Regions from separate parts of the Allobosea rubneri genome, predicted to be linked through region 2. Evidence: predicted binding sites of a transcription regulator. Region 2 holds the regulator's gene; the other holds the start of a gene.
The links. The regulator LexA, encoded in region 2, represses DNA repair genes until DNA is damaged. The targets are predictions, from matches to a motif close to TGTTCNNNNTGTGTTCNG.
Positions count from the first base shown of each region.

Region 1: RKE40_RS21195 (three-Cys-motif partner protein TcmP) is a predicted target of LexA. The motif match lies at 1,446-1,463, and genes of this name have one in related genera.

Region 1 is NZ_JAWDID010000040.1:14,981-21,144, forward strand. It holds gene RKE40_RS21195 (three-Cys-motif partner protein TcmP) at 1,531-2,631, shown strand; gene RKE40_RS21200 (DUF5131 family protein) at 2,641-3,402, shown strand; gene uvrA (excinuclease ABC subunit UvrA) at 3,540-6,164, opposite strand, start outside.
Region 2 is NZ_JAWDID010000005.1:60,735-66,898, reverse strand. It holds gene gltA (citrate synthase) at 1-290, opposite strand, end outside; gene gltX (glutamate--tRNA ligase) at 601-2,019, opposite strand; gene RKE40_RS05215 (ComEC/Rec2 family competence protein) at 2,309-4,441, shown strand; gene lexA (transcriptional repressor LexA) at 4,435-5,166, opposite strand; gene RKE40_RS05205 (hypothetical protein) at 5,345-5,704, shown strand; gene RKE40_RS05200 (molybdopterin molybdotransferase MoeA) at 5,711-6,164, opposite strand, start outside.

The sequences.
Region 1 (6,164 bases), on a different contig from region 2:
GAGGCGGGCTCCAGCAAGCGCCGGGGCGCGTGCGTAATGCGGAAAGGAGAGGAACCGGAGCGGAAAACCCTCTCCTGCAAGGAGAGGGAGGTGTACGCGCTCGGACCAGTTTGCGTCGCGCTGACCGCGGCGATGTCGACGCCAGCGATCTCTCTCCCGAACGCCTCACCCCTGCCCCTCTGCACTGATCTCGGGCTTGCCCGAGATCAGCACTCAGAGTGATCGAAGTCGGGTAGACCCGACTTCGATGCAGGAGAGGGGTTCTGTCGCGCTTCCCGCACCCTTTGCTTCACCCACGCGCCAATCCCGCCCGCAGGCCTGCCTGCGGGGCGCTTCGGAATACGGGGCTGGCGGAGCGCCGCGAGGCGCGTCGAGTAGCATCCGCTTCCGTTGAGCCAGGAAGCGGCGCGGATGAAGCCTCATCCGCACGCCCCGTGGCGCTCCGCCTTCGGCGATTTTAAAGCTCCGGGCCGCGCTTCTGCGAAGCCGGCTGCTGGCCGTGCCGCGATGCCCTCAGAAGCCAGGTCCCCTCTTCGGGTCGTCGCTCCCTCAGCGCAATCGCGATGGCGGCTGCAGCCGCTTCATCTAGCGAGCTCCTCGCGCAGGGGTCGTAATGCCCCAGGTCGGTTCCCGAAGCCTCCCGGGAGCGGGGCGTAACCCCCGCCCGCAGGCGCCGACCCTCACCCAGCCTCTGGCATACCTCCGGACGGCCGCCCCGTATGGGTGATGGGCGAGGGGATCATACGGGAGGTTTTGGCGGCGGGGATAAGTTTGCGGCCTATCCCGTAACGCACTCGAACCGCGACCCAGCCTTCTCCCGGATGAGAGAAGGTGGCGCGGAGCGCCGGATGAGGGCCTGCCCTCTCCGCAGAAGGCGCGGCGGTGCCGCCTCGCCCTAACAATCAGCGGCGGTCCCTCACCGCTGCCCCTCTCCCATCCGGGAGAGGGGTTCTCGCGCTTTGTCCTGAGAGGGGCGGTGCCCCGAAGCCTCCCGGGAGCGGGGGCCCGCCCGCAGGGGCCGACCCTCCCCTGGCATACCTCCGGACGGCCGCCCCGTATGGGTGATGGGCGAGGGGATCATATGGGAGGTTTTGGCAGCGGGGATAAGTTTGCCTCTCCGGTCATGGTCGCCCTTGTGGCGACCATCCACGTCTTTGCGCCGGAGTGGCCGGCGAGCGGCGTTTCGTAGGTCGGCGCCTGCCAGTCGCCTCACAAGACGTGGATGCTAGGGACAAGCCCTAGCATGACGGAAAGGCGAGGGAACCGCGACGCCTCTTGCCTTCTCCCGGATGGGAGAAGGTGGCGCGAAGCGCCGGATGAGGGCCTGCGCTTGCCACAGAAGGCGCGGCGGTGCCGCTGTGGCCTCATGCGGCGAGGGCGGACCCTCATCCTCGCACGTCTCTCCTGAAGAGGCGTCCCCTGCCAAGGGACGTTGACATTGTACGTGTTCTTGATATGTTCTTATTGCAAGTGCTGGCTGTATCGGCCTCACTTCTCTCCTATGAGTCGAAAAACGGGGAGGGGGGCGCAGTGGCAGAGAAATTCTTTGAAGAAAGGGAGGATCAGTCCGAAGTGAAGGCTCGGATTGTCTCAAAATATTTCTATGCATGGGCGAATGTAATTCTGCCGTCAGCGTCTGCGCATAATAGCAAGATCGCATATATTGATCTTTTTGCGGGACCTGGCCGCTATAAAGATGGTGCAGTGTCAACGCCTTTAATGATCGTTGAGAAGGCAATAGAGACACCAAAATTGAGAGACAATCTCGTCACGATGTTTAATGATGAGAATCCCAGTCATACCAAGAACCTTGAGGGCGAGCTGGGAAAACTAAATAACATTCGAATGTTAAAATACAGGCCGGTAATTTCAACGGGCAGTGTTGGCGAAGCTATTGCGGATCAGCTTGCGACGGTGCGATTGGTTCCGACGTTCTCGTTTATTGATCCGTTTGGATATAAAGGGCTTTCTCTAAAGCTAATAAATGGCGCCATTAAAGATTGGGGTTGTGACTGTGTCTTTTTCTTCAATTATAACAGAATTAATGCGGGAGTTTCGAATTCAATTGTCGATAGACATATAAATGCGCTCTTCGGTGATGAAATTGCCACGGATCTAAGGACGCAGTTAAGCGGGCTCACTCCACCAGAAAGAGAGCAGCTTATCCTTGAGAAACTGGCTCAAGCAATCAAGGCTCTCGGCGGTAAATATGTACTACCGTTCCGCTTTAGGAATGCCGCCGGAACGCGCTCGACGCATCATCTTGTGTTTGTTTCCAAGCACGAGAAAGGGTACGAAATAATGAAAGAAATACTTTATAAAGAAAGCTCTACTCATGATCAAGGTGTCGCTTCACTTGAGTATTCTCCAGCAAATGCTAGGACTCCCTTGCTATTTTCTCTTCAGCAGCCGCTCAATAAACTTGAAGGGGAGTTGCTAAATCTCAACAAAGGCAAGGCTCTGCGTGTTATAGACATATACAGATCGCATCATGTTGATACGCCGTTCATAAAAAGAAATTATAAAGAGTGTCTCCTGCAGTTGGAGGCTCAATCCAAGGTATCTGCCGAGCCAGCCAAGCGCCGAAAAGGTACCATGGCAGATGATGTGATCGTTACATTTCCGCCGTAGGAGCGCGACATGGCTATTGGCTCTTCAATCGAATGGACTGAGGCGACGTGGAACCCAGTCGGCGGTTGTTCGATTTTGTCGCCGGGCTGCACCAATTGCTACGCCATGCGGATGGCACGTCGTTTGGAGGCCATGGGGCAGGCGAAGTATGCCGGCACGACGCGGGTGTCTGGAGGGCGTCCGAAGTGGACCGGCAAGATAGTTCTGGACGAGCGTTCGTTGAGCCTTCCGAAAGGCTGGAAGAAGGGACGTCTTGTATTCGTTAATAGCATGTCGGACCTTTTTCATGACGACGTGCCTTTCTATTTTATAGAGAGAGTATTTGATACAATGCGCGATACGCCGCAGCACACGTATCAAATATTAACAAAAAGAGGGGAGCGCTTAGAGGAGCTTGGCAGCTACCTTCGTTGGCCCAAAAATGTCTGGATGGGCGTTAGTGTGGAAAGCCAAGATTATTGGTGGCGCGTTGAACATTTGCGTAGAACGCCAGCGGCAGTTAAATTTCTGAGCCTCGAACCGCTTCTGGGAGGAATGGTAGAACCGGATTTCGCTGGTATCGACTGGGTTATAGCTGGCGGCGAAAGCGGCCCTAATGCTCGTTCTGTTGATCCCAGTTGGATCAGAAATATTAGAGATGCCTGTGTCGAGCAGGGTGTAGCGTTTCATTTCAAGCAATGGGGTGGTTCTAACAAGAAAGCTACTGGTCGCGTTTTAGATCATCGCACGTGGGATGAAATGCCTGCATCTTATGCTGGAGCTAGTGTCTAACCTGATCTGGTGTTTGGAATTGCGCGCTTCTCAATAATGGACGGATATCAAAGCCTCGTATCGTATGGAAATAGCGCGATGCCGAAAATACATCTCGCATCTATTTACAGAGTTGGCATTAATATCCGTCTTTCATCTCACTCCGCCGCCTGCCGCGCCCCTTTCCCCTTCAACGGCCGCCGCTCCAGCACCTCCTTGAGGAAGCGCGCGGTGTGGCCCTTGCCGATGCGGACGACATCCTCCGGCGTGCCCTGCGCCACGACCTCGCCGCCGCCGTCGCCGCCTTCGGGGCCCATGTCGATGACCCAGTCGGCGGTTTTGATCACTTCGAGATTATGCTCGATCACCACCACGGAATTGCCCTGCTCGACCAGTTCGTGCAGCACCTCCATCAGCTTGGCGACGTCGTGGAAATGCAGGCCGGTGGTCGGCTCGTCCAAGATGTAGAGGGTGCGGCCGGTAGCGCGCTTGGAGAGCTCCTTGGAGAGCTTGACGCGCTGCGCCTCGCCGCCCGAGAGCGTCGTCGCCTGCTGGCCGACCTTGACATAGTCGAGGCCGACGCGGGCGAGCGTCACCATCTTCTCGCGGATCGAGGGCACGGCCTTGAACAGCGTCTTGGCCTCCTCGACCGACATGTCGAGCACGTCGGCGATCGACTTGTCGCGATACTTCACCTCGAGCGTCTCGCGGTCGTAGCGCTTGCCCTTGCAGACATCGCAGGTGACGTAGACGTCGGGCAGGAAGTGCATCTCGATCTTGATGACGCCGTCGCCCTGGCAGGCCTCGCAGCGGCCGCCCTTGACGTTGAACGAGAAGCGGCCGGCCTGGTAGCCGCGCGCCTTGGCCTCGGGCAGGCCGGCGAACCATTCGCGGATCGGCGTGAAGGCGCCGGTATAGGTCGCCGGGTTCGAGCGCGGCGTGCGGCCGATCGGCGACTGGTCGATGTCGATGACCTTGTCGAGATGCTCCATGCCCTCGATGCGGTCGTGGGCAGCCGGATGCTCGATCGAGCCGTTGAGCTTGCGCGCGACCGCCTTGTAGAGCGTGTCGATGATCAGCGTCGACTTGCCGCCGCCCGAGACGCCGGTGATGCAGGTGAACAGGCCGAGCGGGATGTCGACCGTGACGTCCTTGAGGTTGTTGCCGCGGGCGCCAACGATCTTGAGGGAGCGGCCCTTCTGCGGCTTGCGGCGCTTCAGCGGCACCGGCACGCTCATCTCGCCGGTGAGGTATTTGCCGGTCAGCGAGTTCGGATCGTCCAGAATGTCCTGCGGCGTGCCCTTGGCGACGATCTCGCCGCCATGGATGCCGGCGCCGGGGCCGACATCGACGACATAGTCGGCGGTCATGATCGCGTCCTCGTCATGCTCGACGACGATCACGGTGTTGCCGAGGTCCCTGAGGCGGCGCAGCGTGCCGAGCAGGCGCTCATTGTCGCGCTGGTGCAGGCCGATCGAGGGCTCGTCGAGCACATAGAGCACGCCGGTGAGGCCCGAACCGATCTGGCTGGCGAGGCGAATGCGCTGGCTCTCGCCTCCGGAGAGCGTGCGGGAACCGCGCGCCAGCGTCAGGTATTCGAGGCCGACATCGAGCAGGAAGGTCAGCCGGTCGCGGATCTCTTTCAGGATGCGCGGGGCGATCTCGTTCTGCTTCGCCGACAGCCGCGAGGGCAGGGCCGTGACCCAGGCGAGCGCGTCCTTGACCGAAAGCTGCGAGATCTCGCCGATATGCGCCATGTCGATCTTGACCGCCAGCGCCTCGGGCTTGAGCCGGAAGCCGTTGCAGGCGGCGCACGGCGTCTCCGACATGAAGCGGCCGATCTCCTCGCGGGCCCAGTCGCTCTCGGTCTCCTTCCAGCGCCGCTCCATATTGGTGATCACGCCCTCGAAGGGCTTCTTCACCTCATAGGCGCGCAGGCCGTCATTGTAGGCCATGCGCACGGCTTCGGTGCCGGTGCCGAACAGGATGGCATCGCGGGCACTCTGCGGCAGCTCCGACCAGGGCTTGGTGGTCGAGAAGCCAAAGTGCCTGGCGAGCGCATCGAGGGTCTGGCCGTAATAGGGCGAAGTCGACTTGGCCCAGGGCGCGATCGCGCCCTTCTTCAGCGAGAGCGAATGGTCCGGGACGATCATCTCCGGATCGATCCGCATCTCGTGGCCGAGGCCGTCGCAGGTCGGGCAGGCGCCGAACGGGTTGTTGAACGAGAACAGACGCGGCTCGATCTCGGGGATGGTGAAGCCGGAGACCGGGCAGGCGAACTTCGAGGAGAAGGTGACGCGCTTGGCCTCGCCGTTCTCTTCCTTCTCGTCGGCATACTCGAAAACCGCGATGCCCTCGGCGAGGTCGAGCGCCTGCTCCAGCGAGTCGGCGAGGCGGGCGCCGAGATCGGGGCGGATGACGATGCGGTCGACGACGACGTCGATGTCGTGCTTGAACTTCTTGTCGAGTGAAGGCGCGTCGGCGATCTCGTAGAACTCGCCATTGACCTTGACGCGCTGGAAACCCCGCTTCAGCCAGTCGGCCATCTCCTTGCGGAACTCGCCCTTGCGGCCGCGGACGACGGGCGCGAGCAGGTAGCCGCGGGTCTTCTCAGGCAGCTCGACCAGCCGGTCGACCATCTGCTGCACGGTCTGGCTCTCGATCGGCAGGCCGGTGGCGGGCGAATAGGGGATGCCGGCGCGCGCCCAGAGCAGGCGCATATAGTCGTGGATCTCGGTGACGGTGCCGACGGTCGAGCGCGGGTTCTTCGAGGTCGTCTTCTG
Region 2 (6,164 bases):
GTCGGCAGATCGCCATAGAGCAGCAGGTAGCAGGTCTCGAGGAAGTCGCCATGCTCGGCGAGCTGTTCGATCGGGTAGCCGCGATAGAGCAGCACGCCCTCGTCGCCGTCGATATAGGTGATCTGCGACTCGCAGCTCGCCGTCGAGGTGAAGCCGGGATCGTAGGTGAACATCCCGGTCTGGGCGTAGAGCTTGCCGATGTCGATGACCGAAGGTCCGATCGATCCAGCCTTGACCGGCATGTCGACGGTCTTGCCGTCGACACTCAACTGACTCGTGGTTCCGCTCATGGATGCCGATCCTTTCAGGCTCGATCTCAAATCATCTCAGCGGCCGAATGTCGTTCCGACCGATCACTGGTCATCTGGCGCCGTCCGAAGCTCCGCAATGCCGGCTCCATGACGGAATGTGAGGGTGCCGCTGCGGCGAGGAAGCGTTCATCAGACTGATTTTGAAGCGTTTTTGGCAGCGGCCGCTCCGGGGAAGGAGCAGCCGCCACGCCGCGTTGCTAGACCATTTCCGGGAGGGGTTCAACAGAGAGCGACATGGCCTTCGCTGTTACCTCCCGCAGTGCGGCATCGCCGCTCCTGCGCTGCCGGCTCAGGCGACGTCGGAGAGCCGCGCCAGAACCTCCTCGCGCCCGAGCACGGCCATCACGTCGAACAGCCCCGGAGAGGTGGTGCGGCCGGTCAGGGCGGCGCGCAGCGGCTGCGCCACCTGGCCGAGCTTGACGCTGTTTGCCTCGGCGAATTCACGCACGGCGGCTTCGAGCGCCGGGGTTTCCCAATCCGGCAGCGCCGCGAGCTTCGCGGCCAGCTTCGGCATCCGCTCGCGCGCCGCATCGTCGAGCAGCGCAGCCGCCTTGGGCTCGAGGGCCAACGGACGCTGGGCATAGAGATAGAAGGCGCTGTCCAGCAGTTCGACTAAAGTCTTGGCGCGTTCCTTCAGTCCGGGCATGGCGGCGAGGAACCGGCTTTCGAGCGCCGGGTCGAGTTTCGCCGGCACACCGCGGGCCGGCCCGATCTCGGGCAGGATCGCCTTGAGCGCCTCCAGCAGCTCGCGGTCGTCCGACTGGCGCATATAGAGCCCGTTCAGGTTCTCCAGCTTGGCATAGTCGAAGCGCGCCGGAGAGCGCCCGATCGACGAGAGGTTGAACAGCGCCGTCATCTCCTCGGTCGAGAAGATCTCCTGGTCGCCATGGCTCCAGCCGAGGCGCAGCAGATAGTTGCGCAAGGCGGCCGGCAGATAGCCCATGGCCCGGTAGGCATCGACCCCGAGCGCGCCATGGCGCTTGGAGAGCTTGGCCCCGTCAGCGCCGTGAATCAGCGGGATGTGCGACATGCTGGGAACCTTCCAGCCCATCGCCTGATAGATCTGCGTCTGCCGCGCCGCATTGGTGAGGTGATCGTCGCCGCGGATGACATGGGTGACACCCATGTCATGGTCATCGACGACCACGGCGAGCATGTAGGTCGGGTTGCCGTCGGAGCGCAGCAGGACGAGGTCGTCGAGATTCTCGTTCTGCCAGACGACGCGGCCCTGGACCTCGTCCTCGACCACGGTCTCGCCGGTCTGCTCGGCCCGCAGGCGGATCACTGGCTTGACGCCGGCCGGCGCCGTCGCCGGGTCACGGTCGCGCCAGCGCCCGTCATAGCGCATCGGCCGGCCTTCGGCCTTGGCCTTCTCGCGCATCTCGTCGAGTTCCTGCGGCGTCGCATAGCAATAATAGGCATTGCCGGCGGCGAGCATCTGCTCGGCGACCTCGCGGTGACGAGCGGCGCGCTGGAACTGGTAGACGGTCTGGCCGTCCCAATCGAGGCCGAGCCAGGACAGACCGTCGAGGATCGCGGCGATCGCGGCATCGGTGGAGCGCTCGCGATCGGTATCCTCGATGCGCAACAGCATCCTGCCGCCATGGCGGCGTGCATAGAGCCAGTTGAACAGGGCGGTGCGGGCGCCGCCGATATGGAGGAATCCGGTAGGCGACGGCGCAAAGCGCGTGACGACCTCATCGCTCATGAAAGAAGGACTCCGACGGAACGGGCGGATGAAGGGCGAGGGCCGGCTCACGGGCGGTCTCGGCCGGGGCTGACAACCGGCGCGGTCGCTGTAACATGGCTTTGCGGCCGCCGTTAAGCGCTTCCTGCGCCGGCGGCGAAAGGGAGGCCGATTGCTCTCCGTTCCGCCCGGGCGTCGCCGCAAGGCCGTTGCGGCTGTCCTTGCCTTGCAAGGCGGGGCAGGGTGGACGCGCCGTCTGACGCAGAGCCCAGCCTGGAATCCCGCAAGCTGGCGCATGCGCCTAGGTGCCATGCTTGAAACCGAGGTCGAGCGCCGCCGCCTCTTCAACTGGCTGCCCGTGCCGCTCGGGCTCGGCGTCATCCTGTATTTCCTCGCCGATCGTGAGCCGGGCCTGATTGCGCCGCTGCTCGGCTTCGCCTTGTCGGCGCTCGCAGCGTCGCTGCTGCGCCACAAGCGCCTCGCCATGGCGATCTGCCTGGGGTTCGCCGCCGTCTTGGCCGGCTTCGCGGCCGGAGCCTGGCGCACGGCGAGTATCGCGGCACCGGCGCTCGCCCGCCTCCATGTCGGCAAGGTCACAGGTTTCATCGAGGCGCTAGAGCAGCGCGAAAAGGGTGTCCGCCTCGTTCTGCTGGTTACCGACATGCCGGGTGTCGACCCGCAGCAGCGGCCGCGCCGGATACGTGTCAGCACGGCCGCGACGACACTGAAGCCCGGCGATCACATCGTCGCGACCGCGCGGCTCCTGCCGCCGCCCGGGCCGGCGCGTCCCGGCGGCTACGACTTTGCCCGCGACGCCTTCTTCCGCGGCATCGGTGCCGTCGGCAACATCGCCGGCAAGGTCGCGCTGGCACCGGCGCCGGTGCCGCAGTCGCGGCAACTCGCCTGGAGCGTCGCCATCGACCAGGCCCGCAATGCGCTGACCGAGCGCATCGCCACCATCGGCGGCGGGCAGGCGGGAGCGATGGCAGCCGCCCTGGTCACCGGCAAGCGTGGCCTGATCACTGAGCCGACCAATGACGACCTGCGCGCCGCCGGCATCTACCACATCGTCTCGATCTCCGGCCTGCACATGGTCCTGGCGGCCGGCACGATCTTCTGGCTCGCAAGGGCATTGCTGGCGCTGTCGCCAGGCATCGCGCTGTTCTGGCCAGTCAAGAAAATCGCTGCGCTCGCCGCCATGTTCGGCGCTACCGCCTATTGCGTCTTCTCCGGCGCTGAAGTCGCGACCGTGCGCTCGCTGATCATGACGCTGGTGATGCTCGGCGCCATTCTGGTCGACCGGCCGGCCCTCAGCATGCGCAACCTCGCCTTGGCGGCGATCATCGTCCTGCTGCGCGAGCCGGAGGCGCTGCTCGGGCCGAGCTTCCAGATGTCCTTCGGCGCGGTCGCGGCGCTGATCGCCTTCGCCGAACGCTGGCAGGAGCGCCCGCCTGATGCGGCTGCCGCCAGCTGGCCCTGGCCGCTGCGGCCGCTCTGGCTCTCGGCCGTCGGCATCATCGTCACCACCTTGCTGGCGACGGCCGCGACTGCGCCCTTCGGCGTCTACCACTTCCAGACCTTCAACCCGTTCGGCCTGCTCGGCAACGCGCTCGCCCTGCCTTTCGTCTCGCTCATTGTCATGCCGGCCGCGGTCTTCGGCGTGCTGGCTTATCCGTTCGGGCTCGACTGGCCGGGCTGGGCCCTGATGGGCTGGGCCTCCGGTCTCGTCCTGCAGCTCGCCCATTGGGTCGCCGGTATCGAACGCTCGACCATGGTGCTGCCTGCCTTCGATCCCGTGGCGCTCGCCCTGTTCGCGCTGGCGCTGCTCTGGCTGACCTTGTGGACGACGGCCCTGCGCTTCCTCGCGGCGCTGCCGCTCTGCGCCGGCCTGGCGCTCGCCTCGGACCCGACGCGGCCCGACATCCTGATCGAGCGCGACGGTTCCGGCATCCTGGTGCGCGGTGCCGAAGGACGACTCGTCCTGGCAGGCAAGCCGAGTCGCTTCGTGCTGACGCAATGGCTCCATGCCGACGGCGATTCCCGCCCTCCGGATGATGCCACCTTGCGAGAGGGCGCCGCCTGCGACGCGCGCGGCTGCGTGATCCGTCTCAAGGATGGCCGCAATGTCGCCTACACAAAGGACCGCGTCGCCATCGTCGAGGACTGCCAGCGCGCCGACCTCGTCGTCACGCCGCTCCACGTCAATGGCACCTGTACCGCCCGACTGATCGACCGGGCCGCGCTCGCCCGCGATGGCGCGACGGCGCTTGGGTCCATGCGCGGCGGCAGCTGGCGCGCCTACACCGCCGAGGACGCAACGCGCCTGCGACCCTGGACCCGGGCCCGGCCCGCTCCTGCGACCGTGCCTTCTTCATCGGAGCCAGCACGTACGCCCGCAAACGTGCCGACCGAGCAGGCGGAGGACAGCGGGATGCTTCAGTAGCGCCGCATCAGATTGACGAGCCGGCCCTGGATCTTGACCCGGTCCGGGCCGAGCACGCGGGTCTCATAGGCCGGGTTGGCCGCTTCGAGCGCGATCGAGGAGCCGCGCTTGCGGAGGCGCTTCAGCGTCGCTTCCTCGTCGTCAATCAGGGCGACGATGATGTCGCCGGTATTGGCCGTGTCCTGCTTGCGGATGACGACGGTGTCGCCGTCGAGAATGCCGGCCTCGATCATCGAATCGCCGCGGACTTCGAGCGCGTAGTGCTCGCCGCCGCCGAGCATGTCGGCGGGCATGGAGACGCTATGGCTGCGATCCTGGATCGCCGAGATCGGCGTGCCGGCGGCGATGCGGCCCATGACTGGGATGGAGACGGTGGAGCGCCCGTTCTCCTCGGCGCCCGCCGGGCGCGGCTTGGCTAGATTGGCTGCCGGGGCAGGCGGGGTCTGGCCGAGGCCGCCCTGAACGACCGACGGGCTGAAGCGCCCGCGCTGCGCCTGCGGCCCGCCGATCCCGTCCGGCATCTTGATGACTTCGAGCGCGCGGGCGCGGTTCGGCAGCCGGCGAATGAAGCCGCGTTCCTCCAGCGCCATGATCAGCCGGTGGATGCCGGATTTGGAGCGTAGGTCGAGCGCGTCCTTCATCTCGTCGAAGGAGGGCGGTACGCCGGATTCTCGCAGGCGTTCATGGATGAAGCGAAGCAGTTCGAACTGTTTGCGTGTCAGCATGATCTCGCCGCCCCGGCCTTTCGCATCGGAATCGAAACAAAGCACGAACAACATACCCGTTCGCCTTGTGTTCCGCAAGGGACGTCCATCGGCCGTATTGCGCCGCGCGAAACTGGCCCTTCTGCGTGCAAGCGAAGCTTTGTCCAGCGTGGGGTGCCACGGCGAGAGGGAGGGAGCGATGGCGGTCAAGCTGACGAGTCTGAGCGCTATGATGGCCGCGGCTGTGGCCGGTATGGCGAGTGCCGCCGAACTGCCGGTGCGCGGCGAATTCGGCGATCCGACGCAGCAGGGCTGCAGATGGCTGAAGGAGGGGACCGAGGGCGCCTATGTCGGCTTCAACCGCGGCGGCCGCACCGGCGAGGCAGGCGAGGGCGGCTGCCATTTCAGCCGGATAGAGCGCGTATCCGCCAACGAATACCGGATGAGCGGCACCTGCTTCAGCATCGACGGGCCGAAGCGTCGCGCCAGCCGGACCCTCAAGGTCGTCTCGAACGACGAGGTCGTCTATGGCGGCACGCGCTATCTGCGCTGCCGCTGATCGGCCTCAGCGCAACCGGATAATCCGGCACGGATCGCCGGCCTTGGCCGGTTCGGCGAAAACCGGCCGGATCACCAGCGCCTCGGCCCGGGCGAGGTTCGCCAGCATCGAGGAATCCTGCTTGGGAAAGGGCTTCACCCGGCGCTCGCCTGCCTCCGTCACGAAGGTCGAGCGCAGATAGTCCTGGCGCTCGTCATTCGCCGGCAGGTCGACGGCGAGGACCGCCGGCTCGCCGCGGTCGCGCTCCGGCTCGGCCATGCCGAGCAGGGCCTCGATCAGCGGCGTGACGAAGAGGTGTCCGCAGACGATCGAGGAGACCGGGTTGCCGGGGAGGCCAAGCGCGACCATCGGGCCGAGCCTTCCCATCATCATCGGCTTGCCCGGCCGCATCGCGATCTTCCAGAAGCCGAGATCCATGCCCTGGGCCTTGAGTGCGGCCTGGACGAGGTCATGCGCGCCG